Regions from separate parts of the Oceanimonas doudoroffii genome, predicted to be linked through region 3. Evidence: riboswitches for the same ligand, from Rfam matches in the RefSeq annotation. Region 3 holds a riboswitch; each other region holds the start of a gene.

Evidence for each region. Region 3 has a riboswitch for thiamine pyrophosphate ahead of B6S08_RS14705 (3-oxoacyl-ACP reductase). Riboswitches for the same ligand answer to the same signal wherever they lie in the genome.
Region 1: linked by a shared signal. The riboswitch ahead of B6S08_RS04350 (TonB-dependent receptor) and the one ahead of B6S08_RS14705 (3-oxoacyl-ACP reductase) in region 3 are both predicted to bind thiamine pyrophosphate.
Region 2: linked by a shared signal. The riboswitch ahead of thiD (bifunctional hydroxymethylpyrimidine kinase/phosphomethylpyrimidine kinase) and the one ahead of B6S08_RS14705 (3-oxoacyl-ACP reductase) in region 3 are both predicted to bind thiamine pyrophosphate.

The regions. Positions count from the first base shown of each region.
Region 1 is NZ_NBIM01000001.1:945,068-953,087, forward strand. Features, by position in the region: gene B6S08_RS04340 (MFS transporter) at 1-89, shown strand, start outside; gene ggt (gamma-glutamyltransferase) at 333-2,072, shown strand; TPP riboswitch at 2,260-2,361, shown strand; gene B6S08_RS04350 (TonB-dependent receptor) at 2,414-4,489, shown strand; gene B6S08_RS04355 (lipocalin-like domain-containing protein) at 4,528-5,658, opposite strand; gene B6S08_RS04360 (ABC transporter permease) at 5,655-8,020, opposite strand, start outside.
Region 2 is NZ_NBIM01000003.1:196,398-204,417, forward strand. Features, by position in the region: gene B6S08_RS11850 (Na+/H+ antiporter subunit E) at 1-251, opposite strand, end outside; gene B6S08_RS11855 (Na+/H+ antiporter subunit D) at 248-1,750, opposite strand; gene B6S08_RS11860 (Na+/H+ antiporter subunit C) at 1,747-2,094, opposite strand; gene B6S08_RS11865 (Na+/H+ antiporter subunit B) at 2,095-2,526, opposite strand; gene B6S08_RS11870 (putative monovalent cation/H+ antiporter subunit A) at 2,523-4,820, opposite strand; gene thiD (bifunctional hydroxymethylpyrimidine kinase/phosphomethylpyrimidine kinase) at 5,021-5,827, opposite strand; TPP riboswitch at 5,863-5,962, opposite strand; gene polA (DNA polymerase I) at 6,267-8,020, opposite strand, start outside.
Region 3 is NZ_NBIM01000006.1:78,453-86,472, reverse strand. Features, by position in the region: gene B6S08_RS14725 (ABC transporter permease) at 1-804, shown strand, start outside; gene B6S08_RS14720 (ABC transporter ATP-binding protein) at 801-1,739, shown strand; gene B6S08_RS14715 (ABC transporter permease) at 1,736-2,464, shown strand; gene B6S08_RS14710 (LLM class flavin-dependent oxidoreductase) at 2,592-3,890, opposite strand; gene B6S08_RS14705 (3-oxoacyl-ACP reductase) at 3,890-4,663, opposite strand; TPP riboswitch at 4,713-4,809, opposite strand; gene pyrC (dihydroorotase) at 5,007-6,038, shown strand; gene B6S08_RS14695 (LysR family transcriptional regulator) at 6,091-6,993, opposite strand; gene B6S08_RS14690 (nitroreductase family protein) at 7,086-7,688, shown strand; gene B6S08_RS14685 (DMT family transporter) at 7,726-8,020, shown strand, end outside.

The DNA.
Region 1 (8,020 bases), on a different contig from region 3:
TGGGCTTTGGTGCCATCTCGGCCCTGGCGCACCTGCCCATAGAGGAAAAGCCCTGGGCCCAGCGGGGCACGCCGCTGGCCACGGCCTGAGCCCACGGGCGCCGGCCGCACGGGCCGGCACCTAACTGCGGCGCCGCAGGCGCAGATCCCGCCACAAGGGGATCACTGCAAAGACCACCTCCAGCTCCGAGTTCATCGCCGCCACTCCTGCCGGGGCGGTAAGGGAAATATTTTTTCTTATGGCAAAAAGGTACTCATAAGAGAACTACACTCAGCGGGCACCGGTGCGCTTGTGCGCGCCTCTCACCTCGAGCACGGATAAAGGAGCCCCCCATGAACCGGGCATTACGACCAGTGATTACCCTCTCGCTGCTCACCCTGAGCATCACCCTGCAGGCGGCCCCCGCCGTCAGCACCGGCCAGGGCGGCGCCGTGGCAACCATTTCGGAGCAGGCCAGCCGGGCCGCCATTGCGATCCTCGACCAGGGCGGCAATGCCATCGACGCCGCCGTGGCGGCGGCCGCCACCCTGGGCGTGACCGATCCCTTCAGCTGTGGCATTGGCGGCGGGGGCTTTATGCTGATTTACTCCGCCGATGACGACAAGGTCATCAGCATCGACCACAGAGAAACCGCCCCGGCCTATTTTCACCCCGGCATTTTTCAGCAAAACGGCGAGGCCATGGCCTGGGAAGAGGTGGTGCCCACCGGCATTTCCGTGGGTGTGCCCGGCACCGTGCTGGGCTGGCAGGAGGCCCTTGGCCGCTACGGCACCATGAGCCTTGAGCAGACCCTGGCCCCCGCCATTGAGGTGGCGGAGCAGGGCTTTACCGTGACCGACAACTTTCACCGCATCGCTCAAAAAAACGAACACAAGTTCGCCCGCTTTGAGCCCAGCCGCGCCCTGTACCTGCAAAACGACAAGGCCCTGCCCGTGGGCAGCCATTTCAGCAACCCGGATCTGGCCGCCACCTACCGGGCCATTGCCAAAGGCGGCGCTCAGGCCTTTTATGAAGGCGACATCGCCCGCGACATTGTGGCGGCGGTCAACCAGCCGCCGGTGGTGGACGGCGTCAGCGTGCTGAGCGCCACCATGACCCTGAACGATCTCAAAGATTACGAAGTGCGGCTGCGTCAGCCCATTCATTCCACCTACCGGGGCTATGACGTCTATGGCATGGCGCCGCCGTCAAGCGGCGGCATTGCCATTGCCCAGGCACTGAACCTGCTGGAAACCCGGGATCTGTCGGCGGCTTCACGCACCGAGGCGGAACACCTGTATCTGGAAGCCTCGCGCCTGGCCTTTGCCGACCGGAACGCCTATGTGGCCGACACCGAATTCACCGACGTGCCCATCGCCGGCCTGCTGTCCAAGGAATATGCCAAACACCGGGCCCCGCTGCTGGAAGCCCGGGCCGCCGGCCAGCGCGGGCCGGGAGATCCCTTTGCCTATCAGGACGATCCTTCCGTGCCCCTGCGCCCCGCCGCCGCCGGCCTGATGCAGGAGTCGGCCCACACCACCCATCTGGCGGTGTCGGACCGGCACGGCAACGTGGTGGCCTACACCTTTACCATTGAAGACTGGGGCGGCAGCGGCATTGTGGTGCCGGGCCGGGGCTTTTTGCTCAACAACGAGCTCACCGACTTTGACTTCAGTGCGCCGCACCCCAACGTGGCCGAAGCCTTCAAGCGGCCCCGCTCCAGCATGAGCCCCACCATAGTGCTGCGCGACGGCAAGCCCGCCTTTACCATAGGCTCACCCGGCGGCTCCACCATCATCACCACCGTGCTGCAGACCATGGTCAACCACATTGATCTGGGCATGTCGCTGGCCGATGCCCTGGCGGCCCCGCGCATGAGTCAGCGCAACGGCGACACCACCCTGGTGGAAACCCTGCTCGGCTTTCCCGGCAGCGAGCAGGCCAGGGCGCTCGAAGCCCTGGGCCACCGCTTTGTGGAAACCGACCAGATCGGCGCCGCCAACGGCATTGCCTTTCATGCCGACGGCTCGGTCACCGCGGTCAGTGAACCCCGCCGCCACGGCGTGGGCACCGCCCTGGTGCAGCAGCAGTAAGCCCCGTCAAAGGGCGGCTTGTCCGCCCTTTGAGTTATTCCCATGACGTCGGTTGCACCCCAGCAACCGGCACCTCTCCGTCGAGAAATATCTCCGGCCGTCTTCGTCACTAAATAACCGGATTCGGCCGGTTTTTATCGATTTCTATTACCGAATGCGTATAATTCCGCTCGCCTTATAACCAAGGCCAAATCCTAAGGGGTGGCATTTCCGCCTGAGATGCGCAACGCGCGAACCCTTTGAACCTGATCCGGTTGATACCGGCGTAGGAATAGGAAGCTCACAACGCCCTGCCCTGCTCGTATTGTTACCGGGTCTTCGCACTGAAATGGAGATGTAAAGTGCCGAGACTGACCCCCTTTGTTCCTTCTGCCCTGACCCTGGCCATGGCGGCCGCCCTGCCGGCCCAGGCCGAGGAAAATACAGAATCCGTTTACACCCTGGCCCCCGTGCTGGTGACTTCCAGCTTTCGGGAAGACACCCTGCAGGACACCGCCGCCAGCGTGAGCGTGATCGATGAAGCCGAGCTCGACAAGCCAAACACCAACCACCTGGAAGACGTGTTGGCCAAGGCCCCCAACGTCAACCTGAGTGCCGGTGCATCCCGGGGCAAGTTTTACCAGATCCGTGGTGTGGGCGAGCGCAGCCAGTTTATTGGGGTGGTCAATCCTTCGGTGGGCGTGGTGGTAGACGGCATAGACATGAGCGCCATGACCACGGGCGCCACCCTGCTGGATGCCAGTCAGGTTGAAGTGCTGCGCGGCCCGCAGGGCAGCCTGTATGGCGCCAACGCCCTGGCCGGGCTGATTAACGTGCGTGCCAACGAGCCCACCGATACACCGGAAGGCAATGTGGAGCTGACCCTGGGGGAATACAACACCCGCAACCTGAGTGCGGCCGTGGGTGGCCCCATCAATGACAAGGTAGGTTATCGCATTGCCGCCCAGCGCAACCTGAGCGACGGCTTTATTACCAATGATTATTTAAACGCCGACAACACCAACAACATTGATGAAACCCTGCTGCGGACCAAGTTTCGCATTGCCGCCAGCGACGATCTGGATCTGGATCTGACCGCGTTTTACGCCAATATCGACAACGGCTACGATGCCTTCTCCCTCGACAACAGCCGCCATACTCTGTCGGACAACCCGGGTCACGACCGCCAGGAAACCATTGCCCTGTCGGGCAAGGCCAGCTGGTATGGCGTTGAAGCCTTTATTCTGGAAACCGCCCTGGCGGTGAACAAGAGCAACCTGGAATACGGCTATGATGTGGACTGGACCTATTCCGGTCTGCACCCGGATACCTACAGTGCCACCGACAACTACCAGCGGGACGAGCGCGGCGCCACCGCCGATATTCGTTTTATCTCCACCGAGCAGTCCGCCCTGTTCAATGGCCGCACCGACTGGACCGGCGGGGTCTACTTCTTTCACCGCAGCTCGGATCTGGATCGCCGCTACACCTACTTGGCTGCCCCTTTTACCAGCGAATATGAGGCCAACCGGATTGCGGCTTACGGCGAGCTGGAAACGGCCCTTACCGACAGGCTGACCCTGATCAACGGCCTGCGGGTTGAGCAGGACAGCACCCTGTACCGTGACAGCGACGGTATTCATGGTGAGCCCGATGATCTGCTGTGGGGCGGACGGGTGGCACTGGAATACCAGGCCGATACAGACCGCATGTATTACGCCCTGATCTCCCGGGGTTACAAGGTGGGCGGCTATAACGTGAACAGCGAGCTGGCGGCCGAACTGCGTACCTTTGAAGCCGAAACCCTGTGGAACTACGAGATTGGCGCCAAACACAGCCTGCTGGACAATCGCCTTAACACTCAGCTGGCCCTGTTCTTTCAGCAACGGGACAACGCCCAGATCCGCACCACCTACACCTATGTGCGGCCCGACAACTCGTCGGCCTACATCGACTATTCTCACAACGCCGAGCGGGCTTACAGCTATGGCCTGGAAGCCCAGGCCCAGTGGCAGGCCAGTGCCGATCTGGACATCTACGGCAGCCTGGGCCTGCTGGACACTCGCCTGAAAGAGGCCGATGCCAGCTTTGATGGCCGCGAAGCCGCCCATGCACCGGAATATCAGTTTGCCCTGGGTGCCAATCTCGATCTCGGCAATGGCTGGTTCTCGGGGCTGGATGTGGAAGGCAAGGACGCGTTTTATTTCTCCGATGATCATAACGCCGAGTCCGACGCCTACGCCCTGCTGCATGCCCGCCTGGGCTACCAGCAGGATAACTGGAGCGTGACCCTGTGGGGCCGCAACCTCACCGACGAAGACTACGCCGTGCGTGGCTTTCAGTTCGGCAACGATCCGCGCAAGGGCTACATTACCGAGCAGTATGTGCAGCTGGGCGCGCCACGCATGTTTGGCGTGACCACCCGTTTTATGTTTTAACCCCCAGCCAGGGATACCGGGTGGCAACCGTCACCCGGTCAATACCCGGTCATTTCCAGATAGCCTTCCCCGAGTGGCGCACCGCTGACGGCGTTGCTGACGCTGACCGCCCCTTCCCAGTAGGACACCGACGTGTTCATCCAACGGTTGGCATGGTAGGCACTGACGTTCATGACGAGGTCTTGCACCGGCAGTGTTAGTCGCCAGCGCACCGGCAGCCGCCGGCCGGCAACCTCGGCACTGGCCAGCGGCGTAAGGGTTAATGTCTCGGCATTGAGCGGGGTTACCTCGCCGGTGGGTGTCATCCAGCTACCGGACACATAATTACCGTGGTGGTCGCCTCCGCCGCGCAGGCGAAAGGCCATCAGCTTGTGGCCGCTGTCCAGGTGCAGGGAAAACCAGTCCCAGCCGGTCTGACGCTCACTCAACAACTGGCTGCTCCATTCCCGATCCAGCCAGGCCTGCCCGCTGACCGTCAGCCGCTCATCGTTCAACCATACCTCACCGCTCACCCGGTAAAAGGGCTGACTGTAATACATGGAGCCCTGACCATCGTCCGACTTTTGGCTGAAGCCGTGAATGCCATGGCTTACCAGCGGGCCGCTGGCCTGCAGCGCCAGCGTATAACCAAAGCGGCCCTGCTCATCCTCGGCTTCGGCCGAGAGTCGCAGCCGGTCCAGCTCGTTCCCGGTGGTGCTCAGGCTGGTCAGCTGCCAGTTATCCAGCCAGGCACGAAAAGGAGCCGCAATGACCCCGGCCTGCCCGGCCCGGCTCACTTGGCCGCCTCGGGCAAGGCGCTCGGCCACTCTGTGCTGCCCGCCTCGGGACAGCGCCATATGCGCCATCCAGATCTGCTCCACCGCCCAGGGGGCGGCGGACGGTGTTTCCGCGGTGTCGGGCCGTTGAGCCTGACGAAACAGGGTCCACTGCAGCCCCAGGGGCTCGCCTTGCCGGTCTTTCAGGTTGGCGGTGAGATACCACCACTCAATGCGAAAGTCGGCGTGCGGGCCGTGATCCTCGGGAAAGTTCAGGGTCATGCCGGCGTGAGCCTGGGTATAGCCTTCACCTGCGGCTCCCAGGCCGGCAAAGCCGCTGTGCTCATTGTTATGGCGGGTATCGCAGGCACTCGGCAAACACAAAAGGAGTAATACGCGAAGCAGGGTGATCATGGGTATTCATCCTCCGCCAACAGCGCGCGGGGTGGCGTGCGAAAGAGTTTGAGCATGGGCAGGGCCGCCGCCAACAGCGCCACCAGCACGGCAAGGGCCAGGGTCAGGCCCATTTCACCCGGAAACACATGCAGCGGCAGCCGCCAGCCAAAGGCCGCCACATTAATGCCCCACACCAGGCAGGCGGTCACCGCCACGCCCAGGGGAACGGCCAACAGGCCGGTGGCCAGCGCCATGCCGGCGAGCTGTGCCAGCTGAATGGCCACTAACCGCCGCCGTGACACTCCCAACGCCCAGAGTACGGCCATGGCACGACGCCGTGCCCCGGCCTGGGCCAGCAGGGTGGCCAGCAGCGCCAGCGCCGCTACCGCCAGGGTCAGGGCATTCAACGCCCGCGTAATGGCAAAGGTTCGCTCAAAAATGACGGTGGCCCCGGCCTTCACCTCCCGCTGATCCTGCAGCTGTTGCTCCCCCAGATTAAAGCGCTGGCGCAGCGCCTGCCTGAGTGAACCGGCACTGATACCGGGCGACAGTACCACCCCCATGGCCGTTGGCGGCACCTCGAACAAAAGTTGCACCCGAGCCGTGGTCAGCACCAGTTCGCCCCTGGGGTTGCCATAATCCGGGTAGATGCCCGCCACGGTGATCACCTGGGCTCCGCCGGGAGTGACCAGGCTCAACCGGTCTCCCGGTGCAATACCTTCCCGCCGGGCCAGTTGCTCGTTGATAAAGGCCTCACCGCGGCGAAGTGCTTGCCATGCCGCGTCGCGCTCACTCAAGGAGGCCAGCAGCGGCCAGCGCGCCACCAGCTCGGGGGCCGGCGTAATGCCGAACACGGCCACGGTCAGGCTCAAACGGCGCGCCGTGGCAGTTGAGGTGATCTCAAGCAGTTCGGCCTCGGCACTGACGGTGGTCAGCCGCGCCTGTACCTCAGGGCGCCGGCCCAGCCAGGCGTGTATTTCTTCGAACTGCGCCGGCGGCGGCCTAAGGTACAAGTCCGCCATCAACCGCCGCTCTAGCCAGTCGAGAAAGGTCAGCCGAAAACCGCCAACCATGCTGCTTACCCCCAGGTTGGCGGTCAGGGCGATCAGCAGCGCCATCATGGCCAGCGACAATCGGGGCAGTTGCAGTTGCATGTCCGCCAGGGCCCATTGCATGAGTGGCCGCGGTCGCGCCCAGGGTAATAGCAGCATCAACAGCCGGGCCAGCAACGGCGGCAAACAGAGTGCCGCAGCCAGCAGCAGGGCCGCCACCAGGCCAAACCCGGCGAGCAGTCCCTCGCCGGCGGGGGAGCCCCACAGCACAAGCCCGCATACCAGTGCCAGCAGGGCGGCCATCACACCCAGCCGCGCCTGCCAGCCCAGTTGTCGCTCAAACCCACTGCGCCATACCTGCGCCTGACCCAACCCCAGTAGCGGAAGGCGGCTCGCCCGCCAGAGCACGCCGCCGGCGGCCACCACCAGGCCGCCCAGGGTCACGCCCATGCCCCCCAGCCAGTAATGCAAGGGCAGGTTAAGGCTGGCACTCACTTTTGCGCCATACAGACTTTGCAGGGTGGCGGCCACGTCGGGCAGCAGGGCTTTGGCCAGCCAGACTCCGCTGATCAGCCCCGCCGAGGCGCCAATCAGCCCAATCCCCAGCAACTCGAGCACCAGCAAGGCCAGCAGGGTAAGGGCCGGCACGCCCAGGGCACGCAGGGTGCGCAACAGTGCCAGGCGCTGCTCCAGCGCCAGTCCCAGCGCCGCCTGCACAATAAACAAACCGACGATCAGTGCCAGCAGCGCCATGGCGGTGAGGTTTAAGTGAAAGCTTTCGGTTAGCTCACCCGGGCCGGCCCGGGTCATTCTTATAAAGCCCGCGGGAGCTGCCTGCTCCTTATCAATAAGCAGTGCGGTGATACCATCATTGGCCTGCAGCAATTGGGCGGCGGCGGCAATATCCATCACCAGGGTTTGGGGAGGCAACGCGAAGGCTTCCACCAGGGGAGGCAGCAAAGTGCCGTCCTGCAGCCGAGGGGAATCGCCCAGTTGCGCGCGCGTGTCCGGCGCCAGCCGCACCTGCCAGGGCGGCTGAATAAAATCCCGCAGGCTTCCGCTCGTGTCGGCCAGCACGCTATTGGCCGGCAAGGTAAGCGGATCCATGCCCACCAGGGTAAGCCGCAAGCCGCCCTTGGTGGTGATCTCTCCCTGCAGCAGAGGCGAAACCGGCACGCCGGCCCGGCGCAGCACCACAAAATCGCGGTAGGTAAGCGGCTGGCCATCCTCGCGCACCAGCCAAACGACACCACTGCCCAACCAGGCCTCGGCCCGGCCATAGCTCTCCCGTGCCGAGGCGTTAATGGCCTGCACTCCGCTCCACAACG
Region 2 (8,020 bases), on a different contig from region 3:
TGCGTCGGGGTCAACACGTCGTAGGCCACACGGGCATTGGACTTGATCAAGTCCCAGATAAAGAACAGCACGAAATTGACGATACGCGGCGCCTTGCCCAGGTAACGGGCAAAGGTGGGCTTGTCTCGACCCACATAGGCCAGCACCAGGTAACTGAGCAGAATACCGATCACCAGATTGCTGATGGTATAGGTGCCCGACAACACCACCCAGGCCATGGCCAGCAACATGTTCCATCCAAAGGCTTTCATTGGCTTCCTCCCAGCACCGCTTCAATATAGCCCGCCGGCGACAGCAGCTGCTCCGCCGTGGCCATGGCCAGCTGCACAAACCACTCGGCGCCAAAGCCGATGGTCAGGGTGATCAGCGCCAGCACCACGATGGGCCCGTACAGCACATACAGGTGCGGATCCTGCTGCCCGCGCAGTGGCTTGGCCTCGTCGGGCAGTCCCTTCCAGAAGGCCTCGGCCCAGATTTTGACCATGGAATACAGGGTCAGCAGGCCCACGATCAGCGCCATGGCCACCATCAGCCAGTGGCCTTCAAGCACACCCGCCTTGATCACCGTGAACTTGGCAAAAAAGCCCGACAGCGGCGGCAGTCCCGCCAGCGACATGGCCGGAACCATAAACAGAGCCGCCAGCCAGGGCGCCGAGCGGTACAGGCCCCCCAGCCGGGACAGATCATAACTGCCGTGATAGCGGTACATGACCCCGCTCACCAGGAACAGGTTGGTCTTCACGATAATATGATGAAAGATGTAAAACACGCCGCCGGCCACCGCCAGCGGCGTGAACAGCGCCAGCCCCACCAGCATATAGCCTATCTGGCTGATGATGTGAAAGGAGAGAATGCGCCGTACCTCGAACTGAGCCGCCGCCCCCAGTACCCCGGTAACCATGGTGAAAATGCCCATGGCCATCAGCACGGTGCCGTGGGTAAAGTCGGTGTCCTGCACGAAGATCAGGCTGAACACTCGGTACAGGGCATAGACCCCCACCTTGGTGAGCAGGCCGGCAAACACCGCCGAGATCGCCACCGGCGGGGTGTGGTAGGACGCCGGCAGCCAGAAAAACAGCGGAAAGGCCGCCGCCTTGATGCCAAAGGCCACCAGGAACAACATGGCGATCACCGTCACCAGGCCGGACTGCTCGGGACCGTTCAGCTTCACCGCCAGATCCGCCATGTTCAAGGTGCCGGCATAGCCGTAGAGCAGGCCCACGGCGGTCAGGAACATGGCCGAGGAGATCAGGTTGAGGGTGACATACTTGATGGCCCCCTCCATCTGTGCCCGCTCGCCGCCCAGTATCATCAGGCCAAAGGAGGCGATCAGCAGGATCTCGAACCACACATAGAGGTTGAAGATATCGCCGGTAAGAAAGGCCCCGGTCACTCCCGCCAGCATCAGGTGCAGCAGCGGGTAATAGCCAAAGGCCTCGTGGCTGCGGGTCATGGTGGCCAGGGAATAGACCGCCACCGCCAGCCCGATCACCCCGGTCACCACCACCATGATGGCGCTGAGCAAGTCCGCCACCAGGGTGATGCCGTAAGGCGCGGGCCAGCTGCCCATATAGGCCACCTGAATGCCGTCGTGCTGCACCTTGTGCAGCAGCACCAGGGATGCCACCAGCAGGCCGGCCCCCGACAGCACGGAAATCCAGCGCTGTACCAGCCGCCAACGCCAGCAGGTCAGGCACAGGGCCCCGGCCAGCATGGGAATAAGAATGGGTATAATAACTTCTGCTTTCACGAATCCGTGCTCTTCATCTCGTTGACATCGTCGGCGCCAATCACTTCATAGGCCCGGTGAATCAGTACCACGGCAAAGGCCAGCACCCCGAAGCTGATCACGATGGCGGTGAGGATCAACGCCTGGGGTAGCGGGTCGGCAATGGCGCCCACCGGCTGGTACAGGCCTTCCGGAATCAGCGGCGGGGCTCCCCGCACCAGGCCGCCGCTGGTGAAGATCAGCAGGTTGGCGGCGTTGGACAGAATAATCAGCCCGATCACCAGTTTGACCACGCTGCGCCGCAGCATCATAAACAGGGCGGTGGCGTACAGGCCGCCCACCACAAAGGCAAACAGGTTTTCCATTTATTCCTCCACCTTTGCCAGGGACAGCATGATGGTAGTGACCACGCCGACCACCACCAGAAACACGCCGATATCAAAAAACAGCGGTGTACTCAGCTTGAGCTCACCCAACCCCGGCACATATAGCGACCACCACTGGCTGGACAGAAACGGCTGGCCGTTGAACACCATGCCCACGGTGCCGCTGACCAGGGCCAGCAACAGGCCGCAGCCCATCAGCAGCTGGCTTTCCACCCCCATCAGCTTGCGGGTGCTGCCGGCATCAAAGGCAAACAGGTGCAGGGCAAAGGCCCCGGACGCCACCAGCCCGGCGATGAAACCGCCACCGGGCTCATTGTGGCCACGCAGCAGCAAAAACACCGAAAACAGGAACAGCAACGGCACCAGAAAACGGGTGGCGGTCTGCAGAATCAGCGACGAACCGGAGATCATCGGTAGTCCTCCCAGCGAAAGCGGATCATGGCGTTAACGCCGATGGCGGCCAGGGCCAGTACGAAAATTTCCCCCAGGGTATCCAGCGCCCGGTAATCCACCAGGATAACGTTGACGATATTGCGACCGTGGGCCACCTCATAGCTGTTGGCCACCAGGTAGTCACTGATGCCCTCACCCAGGGAAGACTGGTTCACGGTCAGTACCATCATGGTCACCAGCACGCCAAAGACCCCGGCCACGGCGGCGTCGCGCCAGCGGGTACGGACGCTGGACAGATCCTGAAAGCCGGGCAGGCGGAACAACACCAGCACCAGCAGGATCACCGTCAGGGTCTCCACCAGCACCTGGGTGATGGCCAGATCCGGCGCGCTGAAGAACACGTAGATCAGTGCCATGGCAAAGCCCAGCACGCCCACCGCCGCCACCGACCCCAGCCGCAGATGGGTGGCACTGGCATACACCACGGCCACCAGCATCAGCAGACTGATCACTACCTCATACAGACGCACGCCCTCGAACGACAGTGAATACACAAAGGCGTCGTGAGCCCAGAAGGCATACACCAGCAAGCCGATGGCGGTGATCAGTATGGTCAGAATGTAGTTGGTCATGTAGCCGTTCTGCAGCCATTGCGTCTGCCAGCGGGCCAGCCGCACCAGGCCGTCCATCATGTTTTCATAGCCCCGCTCGGGACCATAAGACAGCGGATAAATGACCTTGCCCAGGGGCTGGTACACGCGGTCCCAGCCACGGTAGAGCAGGCCACCGGCCACCAGGGCGGCGGCGCTGAACAACAGCGGCAGGTTGATGCCATGCCACAGCGCCAGATCCAGATCGGCGGCTTGAGTGCCGCTGATGGCGGTGACCGCCGCCGCCAGCAGTGGCTCTGCCAGTCCGGGCACCAGCCCCAGCACCAGACTCAGGGTTGCCAGTACGCTGAACCCCAGGCGCAGGGCCAGCGGTGCCTCGTGGGGCGCCTTGGGAGTGGGCTTGAGGGCGCCAAAGAAGGGCTTGATCGCCACCAGGGCACTGGCAGCCACGATGCAAACCGCGGTGATCAGCGACAGCAGGGTCAGCAGCAGTGACAGCGACGCTGCCCCCAGCGCCGCCTCGAACATCAGCTCCTTGGCGATAAAGCCAAACAGCGGCGGAATGCCCGCCAGCGACAGCGCCGCCAGCCACAGAAACCACGCCGTTTGCGGCATGTGGGCACGCAGGCCGCCCAGCTCGCGCACGTCCTTGGTGCCGGTGGCGTGATCCAGGGTGCCGGCGGCCATAAACAGGGCGCCCTTGTACAGGGCGTGGGCCAGCAAAAACACCATGGCCGCCTTCAGCGCCACCGGGGTACCGATGCCGATCAACATGGTCAGGGTGCCCAGGGCCATCACGGTGGAAAAGGCCAGAATGCGCTTGAGATCCGTGCTGCACACCGACATCACCGCCCCCACCGTCATGGTCACGGCACCAAACAGCGACAGTGCCAGCAGCCAGGCGTCGCTGCCCGCCATCACCGGCTGCAGCCGGGCCATCAGAAAGACCCCAGCCTTGACCATGGTGGCCGAGTGCAGGTAGGCGCTCACCGGGGTGGGCGCGGCCATGGCATTGGGCAGCCAGAAATGGAACGGGGTCTGGGCCGACTTGGTAAAACACCCCGCCAGCACCAGCACCATCATCGGCAGGAACAACCCGTGCTGCTGCAGCGCCGCCCCTTGCGCCAGCACCTCGCGCAGTTCAAAGCTGCCGGCCATCCAGCCCAGCATAATCAGCCCGGTCATCAGCGCCAGGCCACCACCCATGGTGACAAACAGCCCCTGCAGCGCCGCCTTGCGGGCTTTTTCCTGCTCGTGGTTAAAGCCGATCAGCAGGTAGGAGGTAATGCTGGTCAGCTCCCAGAATACAAACAGGCCGATAAGGTTGCTGCACAGCACCACCCCCAGCATGGCACTCATAAAGGCCAGCAGGTACATCATCAACTTGTGCCTGTCCGGGTTGCCTTCCAGGTAACGACCGGCGTAAATCAGAATAAAGGTACCAATGCCGGTGATCAGCAGGGCGAACATCAGGCTCAGGCCATCCAGCAGAAAGCTGAGGCTGACGTTCAGGCTGGGAATCCAGTCGTAATAAAAGTGCACCACCTCGCCCCCGGTCACCCGGGGCCAGAAGCTCGCAAAATAGCCAAACAGGGCGGCCGGCAGGGCGGCCAGGCACCAGCCGATGTGCTTGCCCAGTAAAGGGCTCAAACGCGGCACCAGGGCGGCCAGAATAAAACCTGCCAGAACGGCAACAAGCATACGCAAGGCTCCTTACAAAGCCCCTGGAAGGGCATCAGGATCGGCGAAAAATAAAGGAGAGACTCTGTAGAGCAGACTATAGCAGTGAAGTAATTGGATTAACTATCAGTAAGTTAATCAATTTTTTATTGGTTATTAGCGCTGAAATACTACAAGCCGCCCCGGCCCGGCGCAAGGGGACCGGGGCGATAATGCCGGGGTCAGCGGGCAAAAAAGTGCTCTACCGGTCCCCGACCCTGGCCGATTTTGAGGCGAGCACCGGCCTCGATGGCGCGCTCGATATAGTGCTTGGCCGAGGCCACCGCCAGCTCCAGCTCCAGGCCCTGGGCCAGGTAGGACGCCAGGGCACCGGACAGGGTGCAGCCGGTGCCATGGGTGTTGGTGGTGATCACCCTGGGAGTGTCAAAGCAGCGCATGCCATCGCCATGCAACAGCCAGTCGGGGCTGCGCGGCTCCTGCTGCAAAAAGCCGCCCTTGAGCAGCACCGCCCGGCATTTCAGCTCCTTCAGGGCCGCGAGCAGCGGCTCGACCTCGCGCAGCGAGGCCGGTACCTGGCGATCGGTCAGGCAGGCCGCTTCCGGCAGGTTGGGGGTGATCACGTCCGCCAGGGGCAACAGCCGCTGCTTCAGGCTTTGCACCGCCTCCGGGGCCAGCAGCATGTCGCCGTTGGCGCTAACCATCACCGGATCCACCACCAGATGCCGGGGCCGGTATTGTTCCAGGGCATCGGCCACGGTGTTGATGGTGTCGGCGTCGCCCAGCATGCCCACCTTGACCGCCGCCACCGGCAAATCGCCGAACACGGCATCGAGCTGGGCGCGAATAATGTCCTGAGGAATGGGGTGCACCGCAGACACGCCACGGGTGTTTTGGGCGGTAATGGCGGTGAGCACCGAACAGGCATAGCCACCGGTGGCGGAAATGGCCTTGATGTCGGCCTGAACACCGGCACCGCCGCCGCTGTCGGAGCCGGCAATGGAGAGAATAATGGCTTTGCTGCTGTGCATGTCCTTATGGTCCTCGTGAGGCGGGGAACCTCATCGGACATCTGCCGCCGGTTCCCTACGCCAGTATCAACTGGATCAGGTTCAACGGGTTCGGCGCCTTGCCGTCTCAGCCTTGCGGCTCCCCGACCAATGGTCCGATGATAACCAGCCCTTCCCCCAAATGCCAGCGGAGGCCCTGAACGGTTTTCGGCAGCAAAACTGTAACCTTTTTACAAAAAATTAATTTTGTATACAAGTTACAGGGAATTCTGAAACAGGCAAAAAAAACGCCTTCAGCAGTCATGCTGAAGGCGGCCTGAGCAGTCACGTATCGAATGCACAAATGAAAGTCAGACAGGGATGTCCCTGCCTCTGTACCTGAAGCTACTTTACTCTCGAACCGAGGCCGAGAAAAGCCCCAATCCGTAATTTTATTTCATTTCTGTTTTTTTACACCAGATCAGTGAGCCTGATCCCAGTTGTCTCCCACCCCGGCTTCCACCAGCAGGGGCACATCCAGGGTGGCCGCCTGCTGCATCAGTGCACAGATGTTCTCCCGGTAGGCGTCCACCTTGTCTTCACGAATTTCAAACACCAGTTCATCGTGCACCTGCATCAGCATGCGCACTTCGCCCTCGGGCAACCTGGTCAGCCAGTCACTCACCCGCACCATGGCCTTCTTGATAATGTCGGCGGCGGTACCCTGCATGGGCGCATTGATGGCCGCCCGTTCGGCGCCCTTGCGCCGAGCGCCGTTTTTGGACTTGATCTCAGGCAGGTAGAGCCGGCGGCCGAACAGGGTGGATACATAGCCACGCTCGCTGGCCTGCTCCCGCGTGTCTTCCATGTAGCGCAGCACGCCCGGATAGCGCTCGAAGTAGATGTTCATATAGTCCTGAGCCTCGTTACGGCCAATGCCCAGCTGACGCGCCAGGCCAAAGGCGCTCATGCCGTAGATCAGGCCAAAGTTGATGGCCTTGGCCCGGCGACGCTGCTCGGTGCTGACCTCATCCACCGGCACGCCAAATACCTCGGCGGCGGTGGCACGGTGAATGTCCTGGCCATGGGCAAAGGCATCGAGCAACCCCTTGTCCTGAGACAGGTGCGCCATGATGCGCAGCTCAATCTGGGAGTAGTCCGCCGCCACCAGCTTGTAGCCGGGCTCGGCCACAAAGGCCTGACGAATGCGGCGACCTTCGGTGGTGCGAATGGGAATGTTCTGCAGGTTGGGATCCGACGACGACAACCGCCCGGTGGCGGTGTTGGCCTGATGATAGGAGGTATGAATGCGGCCGCTGTGCTCGTTGACCATTTGCGGCAGCTTGTCGGTATAGGTGGACTTGAGCTTGCTCAGGGCCCGGTATTCCATCAGCAGTTTGGGCAGGGGGTAATCCAGCGCCAGCTCCTGCAGCACTTCCTCGGCGGTGGACGGCGCGCCCTTGGGGGTTTTCTTGATCACCGGCAGTTCCAGCTTGGTGAACAGGATCTCACCCAGCTGCTTGGTGGAGCTCAGGTTGAAGGGCTCGCCGGCAAGCTCATGGGCTTCCAGCTCCAGCTCCTTGAGTCGTTTGGCGATCTCGTCGCTCTGGGTGGCCAGCAGCTTGCCGTCGATGCGCACGCCGGTGTATTCCATGCTGGCCAGAATCGGCACCAGGGGCAGCTCGATGTCGTTGAATACGCTTTGCAGGTCGGGCTCGGCGGCCAGTTTTTCCGCCAGGTGGTGGTGCAGCCGCAGAGTAATGTCGGCGTCTTCCGCCGCATAGGGGCCGGCCTGCTCCAGGGGGATCTGGTTAAAGGTCAGCTGCTTGGCACCCTTGCCGGCGATAGATTCAAACGACGTGGTGGTGTGATTGAGAAAGAACGCCGCCATGCTGTCCATGTCGTGCCGGGTCTGCACCGAATTCAGCGCGTAGGACTCCAGCATGGTGTCGAGCAGGGCGCCTTTCAGCTCTATGCCGTGGTTTTTCAGCACGTTAATGTCGTACTTGAGGTTTTGCCCCAGCTTGATGCGGCTGTCGTCTTCCAGCAGCGGCTTGAGCGCCCCCAGCACGGCCTCTTCACTGAGTTGTTCGGGCGCATCCAGGTAGTCGTGGCCAAACGGCACATAGGCGGCCTGGCCCGCTTCCACCGCGAATGACACGCCGACCACTCGGGCATCCCGGTAATTGAGGCTGGTGGTTTCGGTATCAAAGGCGAACAGCGGCGCGGCCTTGA
Region 3 (8,020 bases):
TTCTGGCTGAGCCTGCTGATTACCGACACCGCCCTGCGACTGAAACTCGGGCCCTCGGCCCGGTTGGCGCTGGTGGCTGTCCTTACCGGTGCGGTGCTGGCCCTACTGGCTTCGGGTGGCTGCGACGATCTGTCGTTGCTCAGGGAGTTTCACAACCGCAGCGACTTCTGGCAACAGGGTTTACGCCACCTGCAGCTGGCACTGGGCAGTATTATTCCCGCGGTGCTGGCGGGCATTCCGCTCGGAATCGCCTGCCATCGCTCGCCGGGACTACGGGCGGCGCTGTTTCCGGTGCTCAATATTTTGCAGACCGTGCCCAGCCTCGCCATGTTTGGCCTGCTGATGGTGCCGCTGAGCCTGCTGGCGACCGCATACCCCTGGCTGGGTGAGCTTGGCATTCGCGGCATCGGCGCGGCGCCGGCGGTGATTGCCCTGTTTCTGTATTCACTGTTGCCGATCGTCAGCAATACGGCGCTGGGTTTTGACCGGGTCAGCCCGCCCGTGCGCGAGGCGGCCACCGCCATGGGCATGAGCCGGCGCCAGCGGCTGTGGCAGGTGGAATTTCCGCTGGCGCTGCCGGTGATCCTGAGCGGCCTGCGGGTGGTGGTCACCCTTAATATCGGCCTAGTGGCGGTGGCGGCCCTGGTGGGCGGTGGCGGCTATGGCACCTACATCTTTCAGGGACTGGGGCAAACCGCCACCGACCTGGTGATCCTCGGCGCCCTGCCCACCCTGCTGCTGGCGTTTTTGTTCGCCATGCTTATCGATACCCTGATCGCCCTGCAACAAGGCTTTCGCGAATGATTGAAGTAAAAAACCTGAGCAAGCGCTTTGACACCCAGCTTGCGGTAAACGACCTGTCGTTCCGAGTAGACGGCGGCAAGGTCTGCGCCCTGGTAGGCACCTCCGGCTGCGGCAAATCAACCACGCTGCGCATGCTCAACCGGCTGATTGAACCCAGCGAAGGCGAGATCTTTATTCAGGGGCAAAACGTCACCACGGTTCCCGCCGAGCAGCTGCGCCGGCGCATTGGTTACGCCATTCAGGGAGTGGGGCTGTTTCCGCATCAGACCATCGCCCGCAACATCGCCACCGTGCCGCGCCTGCTGGGCTGGAGCAAAACCGACATCGACGCCCGGGTAAGCGAGCTGCTGACCCTGTTCCGGCTCGACCCCGCCACCTTTGCCGGCAAATACCCCCATCAGCTTTCCGGCGGCGAGCAACAACGGGTGGGCGTGGCCCGGGCCCTGGCGGCGCGGCCCGAGCTGCTGCTGATGGACGAACCCTTTGGTGCCCTGGATCCGCTCACGCGGGAGCACCTGCAGGACGAGCTGCTGCATATACAACGACTGCTGGGCATCACCATCATCATGGTGACCCACGATCTGGAAGAGGCCATTAAAATGGCCGATGTGATTGCGGTGATGGACAAGGGCGAGATGCTGCAGATGGACTCTCCGGAGGCACTGCTGCGCAATCCCAAGCCGGGCTTTGTGCAGAGCCTGGTGGGCGGTCAGGACAGGGCCCTGCGGCTGCTGGCCACCCAAACCCTGGCCGATATCATGACGCCGGTCACGCAGCCCGTCGATCCTGTCATGGCGGCCGGCACCAGCCTGCGGGATGCCATGGCCGAGCTGCTCTGGCAGGGCGCCGACCGGCTGACCGTGGTCAATGACGCCGGCGAGCCCGTGGGCGAAGCGACCCTGAGTGCGCTACTGAAACGGGGGGCCGGCGCATGAGCCAGGCCCTTGGCTGGCTGGTGCCGGCGCTGCTGCTGACGCTGCTTACCCTCAACATGGAGGCACTAACCCCGCTGTTTCGCCCGCTGGTGGATGAGCCCGCTCCGGCCATCTACGCCCGGGACAGCTTTGCCAGCCTGCTGGGCTGGCATATGCTGGCGGTGTTTACCGCCATTGGCGCCGCCACCCTGCTGGCACTGAGTGCCGCCGTGGCCGTCACCCGGCCCTGGGGGCGAGCCTTCTTTCCCCTGGCCCGGGCCGTGGCCAACCTGGGCCAGACCTTTCCGCCGGTGGCGGTGCTGGCGCTGGCGGTGCCAGCACTGGGGTTTGGGCTGATGCCCACCCTGGTGGCGTTACTGCTGTACGGCATGCTGCCGATTTTTGAGAATGCGGTCACCGGCCTGCAGCAAATTCCCCCCAGCGTGCGCGAGGCGGCCAGAGGCATGGGCATGACCCCCTTGCAGCAATTGTGGCGGGTGGAGCTGCCCCTGGCCCTGCCCACGCTGGTGGCGGGCATTCGCATTTCACTGATCATCAGCATCGGCACCGCCACCATCGGTTCCACGGTGGCGGCCAAGGGCTTTGGCGAAGTAATCATTGCCGGCCTGCTGACCGACAATCTGGCCTTTGTGCTGCAGGGGGGGATGATGGTGGCGCTGATGGCCATGGTGCTCGACGCCCTGCTTCGCCGCCTGGAGCAACGGCTGACCCCACCGGGCGGGTGAGCCCCCATCGTCACTCCGGCGAAGGCCGGAGTCCATGGCGGGTTGCACCATAACCTGCAAAATAGACCCCCGCCCTCGCGGGGGTGACGATTTTGGGGTTTCGCGGGGTGACGAACGACGAACCGCCTTACGGATTCGCCAGCCCCAAATGCTCCCGCAAGGTGCTGCCTTCATACTCGGTGCGGAACAGGCCGCGCCGTTGCAGCTCGGGCACCACCTGATCCACAAAGTCCTCGATGCCGGCGGGCAGTGACGGCGGCATCAGGTTAAAGCCGTCGGCGCCTTCGTTGCGGAACCACTGCTCCATGCGATCGGCAATCGACTCGGGCGTGCCCACCATGGTGCAGTGGCCGCCACCGGCGGCGAGCCGTCCCAGCAGCTGGCGCACCGTGGGCTGCTCGGTCTCGATAATGCGCAGCACGGTGGCGTAACGCCCCTTGGGACCGGTAAACACCTCTAAAGACGGCAGCGCCGGCACCGGTGCATCCAGCTCCCAGCCGGAGCAGTCCTGGCCCACATAGGTTCCGAGCTGACGCAGGGAGGCATCGGCGGGCAGCAGCTCGTCCAGCTCCCGTTGCTTGGCCTTGGCTTCGGCCTCGGTAGAGGCCACATAGGTCACCAGCCCGGGCATGATGGGCACGTTCACATTGCGGCCGGCGTCCTTCACTCGGCGCTTGATGTCGCGGTAATAGTCCTGGGCCGCCGGCAGATCATAGGCCACGGCGTAAATGGCTTCGGCACACTGGGCCGCCAGGGTACGGCCCTGCTCGGAGGCACCGGCCTGAAACAGCACCGGATGCCCCTGAGGCGGGCGCGGCACATTGAGCGGGCCGTCCACCAGAAAGAACTCGCCCAGGTGATTGATGGGATTCACCTTGTCGGGGTCGGCATAATGGCCGGCACGATCCATCACCAGGGCGTCTTGCTGCCAGGAGTCCCACAGCTTGAGCACCGCATTCACAAATTCCTCGGCCCGGCGATAACGCTCGGCGTGGGCCGGCATGGTCTCGTAACCGTGGTTACGGGCTTCCACGTCAAACATGGAGGTCACCACGTTCCAGCCCATGCGGCCGTTGGAGATATGATCCAGCGAGGCCATCATGCGGGCGGCGTGAAACGGCGTGAAAAAGGTGCTCGACACCGTGCTGATAAAACCGATGCGGTCCGTGGCCCGGCTCATGGCCGCCATGGCGGTGAGCGGCTCCAGAAACCAGTAGCTGCCGTCCGCCACATTGCCGGTAGACTGGCCGTCGGCAAAGAACACCGCGTCCAACTTGCCCCGCTCGGCGGTTTGCGCCAGCCGCTCGTAATAGCGAATGTCACCCAGCTGCTCTACCGCCGAGTTGGGATGACGCCAGGCCGCCCTGTGATGGCCACAGCCGAACAGAAACAGGTTCAGGTGCATCATGCGTTGATTCATGTTCATCAGTTTTTCACCAGGCCGCCGTCCACCACCAGGTTCTGGCCGGTCACCGAACGCGACCAGGGCGAGGCAAAGAACAGGGTCGCGTCGGCAAATTCCGCCGGCGTGGTCACTCGGCGCAGCGGGGTATTGGCGGCAATGTAGTCAAACACCGCTTCCGGGGTGGCGGCAGAGGCATCTGTGGTGCGCAACAGGCCGCCGGAGACCATGTTGACGGTAATGCCGTCGGGGCCCAGATCCTGAGACAGGGTGCGGGTCAGCGACAGCAGCGCGGCCTTGGCGGCGGTGTAGTCGTGATAGGGCACCACCGGGTTCTGGAACAGGTTGGTGCCCACGTTGACGATACGGCCAAAGCCGGTTTTACGCATGCCGGCCAGGGCCGCGCGGGTGGTGTTGATGGCACCGCCCACCACGCCTTCCAGCTGCTGATTCAGGTGCTCCCAGGCCAGCTCCTGGGCGTGAGTGCGGGCGTCGCCATTAAAGGAAAACGCCGGCAGGGCGTTGTTGATAACCGTGGTCACCGGGCTACCGAAATGGGCCTCGGCCTGATCAAACATGGCCTGCACCGCGGCGGCATCGGTCACGTCGGCCTGAATGGCCAGGGCTTGCTGCGGCGCCTCGGCCGCCAGTGCTTGCGCCGCGTCGGCGCTGCTCAGGTAGTTGATCACCACCCTGGCACCTTCGCGCAAAAAGGCGCGCACCAGATGTTCGCCCAGGCCACGGGCCCCGCCGGTGACCAGCACCAGTTGTTCGTTTAACGGAATGGATGTTTGCATTCTCTACCTCGAAGCTGAGGCGAAGGCATGATGAGGCAGCAATGGCGCAAGGCCGGCAGGCTGACATCCCTTCGCCAGTATGAACTGGATCAGGTTCAACGGGTGTTATCTCAGCCCTGCATTGCAGGACACCCCGTGTCTCGGCAAAGACCATAACATACCCCTGCGCCCAAGAGCGAGAGGCGTGAGGGGGAAGGCGTGAGGAGAAAAAACTCCTTACCAGGCCGTCTGTTTTTCACCTCTCCCTTCACGCCTCACCCCTCACATTTTCAGAAGTTTGGTGAAAAAGGCCCGTGGGTGGATAATAAAGGCCTCGAAAGCAATGGATAACGCCGAGCCGACTATGACCACACTGACCATTACCCGCCCCGACGACTGGCACCTGCACCTGCGCGACGGTGAGCAACTGAAAGACACCGTTCGCGACGCCAGCCGCTATCTGGGCCGCGCCCTTGTGATGCCCAACCTGGTGCCCCCCGTGACCACCACCGAGCTGGCAAAGGAATACCGCGAGCGCATTCTGGCGGTGCGCCCCGAAGGCAGCCGGTTTGAGCCGGTGATGAGCCTGTATCTCACCGACAACACTCAAGCCGAGGAAATTCGCAAGGGCCGTGCCAGCGGTGACATTGTGGCCTGCAAACTGTATCCGGCCGGCGCCACCACCAACTCCGACTCCGGCGTGACCGATGTGAAAAACATCTATCCGGTGCTGGAAGCCATGCAGGAGACCGGCACCCTGCTGCTGGTGCACGGCGAAGTCACCGACTCCCGCATCGATATCTTCGACCGTGAAAAAGTGTTTCTGGAAACCGTGCTGCCCGACGTGGTGCGCGACTTTCCCGACCTCAAGATCGTACTGGAACACATCACCACCGAGCATGCTGTGCACTTTGTAGAGCAGGCCGGCGACAATGTGGCCGCCACCATTACCGCTCACCACCTGCTGTTCAACCGCAACCACATGCTGGTGGGCGGCATTCGTCCGCACTACTACTGCCTGCCCATTCTCAAGCGCAATACCCATCAAGCGGCGCTGGTGCGCGCCGCCACCAGCGGCAGCAAAAAGTTCTTTATGGGCACCGACTCGGCACCGCACTTTCAGCACCGCAAGGAAGCCGCCTGCGGCTGCGCCGGCGCCTATACCTCGCACGCCGCCGTGGAGCTGTATGCAGAAGCCTTTGAAGAGGCCGGCGCCCTGGACAAGCTGGAAGCCTTTACCAGCTTCAACGGTCCCGACTTCTACGGCCTGCCCCGCAACGAAGACACCATCACCCTGGTGAAAGAGTCCTGGACCGTGGGCGAAACCCTGCCTCTGGGCGGCGATAAGCTGGTGCCCATTCGCGCCGGCGAAGAAATTGGCTGGATGGTGAAATAACCCGTTCTCGCCTTGCAAAAACGCGGCTTCGGCCGCGTTTTTTTATGGCGTTTCAGTCCGGTATAAAGTCGGTCCGGCGCTCGGCGATGCGATCCTTGAGAAAGCGGGTAAAGGCCTGCACCTTGGCCGAGCGGTGCATGTCGCCATGGCTGGTCAACCAGAGGTCATGGGCCCATTCCTTCGGGGGCGGCAGCATCGGTTGCAGCTCGGGGGCCAGGGTGGCGTGCCAGCAACTCAGCGCCCCGCAGCCCAATCCGGCCTGCAGGGCAGGAATGAAGCCGGTAAAGTCCTGCACGCGATAGAAAACCTGCTCCGCCGGTACCTTTTGCTCCATCCAGCGCATATACATGCTGCCGGGCCGAGGCTGGGTGGTGCCGATAAAACGGTGTCCGGCAATGTCCTCCAGGGTCGACATGGGACCATGACGACGCAGGTAATCGCGACTGGCGTAAAGGGTGCCCGTGGCCCGGGTCAGGTGCTGTACCACATAATCGGGATCCTTCGGCCTGGATACCGAGCGTATGCCCACATGGGCCTCACCGCGTTCCAGCCGAAAGATTCGGCTGTCGGCGGCGTATTCCAGCCGAATGTTGGGATGCAGGCGCTGAAACTCGGCCAGCAAGGGCGTCAGGTAGGGCACCAGGTTATTGACCGAGGTGAGGATCAGGGTGCCCGCCAGGGCCTCGCTTTCGTCGACCCGGGCCCGCATCACCCCAAAGGCGGCTTCGGCCTGGGCGGCGGCGGCCATCAGGACTCGCCCGGCCTCGGTGGCCACATAGCCCCTGGGGTGGCGATGAAACAGGCGCGCGCCCATTCTCGCCTCCAGGGCGTTGATCCGCCGCAATACGGTGCTGTGATGCACCTCCAGCTGCTGGGCGGCGGCGCTCAGGGAGCCAAGCCGGGCCACCTGATAGGCGGTATAGATTTCGTGCCAGTCATCCACCTGTGCGTTCATGCACATATCCTCTGCACTCACTCTGTTTTTCTTCATTTTTGCACATGGAATACTGAGTTCCAAACCAAGCCCATTCTCTCAGGAGCCAGACCATGCATACCCTAGACGCCATCATGACCCGCCGGGCCATCAAGCATTACGATGCCACCTTTCACATGCCCGAGGCCGATGTGGAACGGCTGTTTCGGCACCTGCTGCAGGCGCCCACTTCCTACAACCTGCAGCACTGGCGCTTTGTGCAGGTGGAAGATCCACGACTGCGCGCCGAGCTGCGCGTTGCCGCCTGGGATCAGGCGCAGATCACCGACGCCTCGTTGCTGCTGGTGCTCTGCGCCGACACTCAGGCCTGGCAAAATGATCCCGGCCATTGCTGGCGCGACGCCCCCGCCGACACCCGCGACCTGATGCTGTCGATGATTCACGACTTTTACGCCGGCAAGCCGCAACTGCAGCGGGACGAGGCGATCCGCTCCGTGGGCATAGCGGCGCAAACCGCCATGCTGGCCGCCAGCGCCATGGGCTACGACAGCTGCCCCATGATCGGCTTTGATGCCGAACGCGTGGCCGAGCTAATTCGACTGCCCCCCGGCCATGTGATCGGCATGATGCTGACCATCGGCAAGGGCACCAGGGCAGCCCATTCCAGGCCGGGGCAACGCTCCCTTGACGCGGTGCGGATCCTGAACCGTTTCTGACCATACGGGGTCGCTGGCCGGCCCGGGGAGAGCAACCATGAACACTCAACACTGGCACGCCCACGGACGCGTGTTACTCGCCACCTTGCTGGTGGCGGGATCCTTCATCATCTCGGCCCGGCTGGCGGCGGTGGCCCCGGCGGCCTCCCTGACGCTGCTGCGCTTTGTGCTGGCCGCCGCCCTGCTGCTGCCCTGGGTACTGCGCCGGGCCGACCGGCGTCGCCAGTTGTGGCGGGCCATGCCCCGCGGCCTGACCATCAGCCTGTTTTATGCGCTGTTTTTCATTTTGATGTTCGAGGCGCTGCACAGTACCACGGCGCTCAATACCGGCA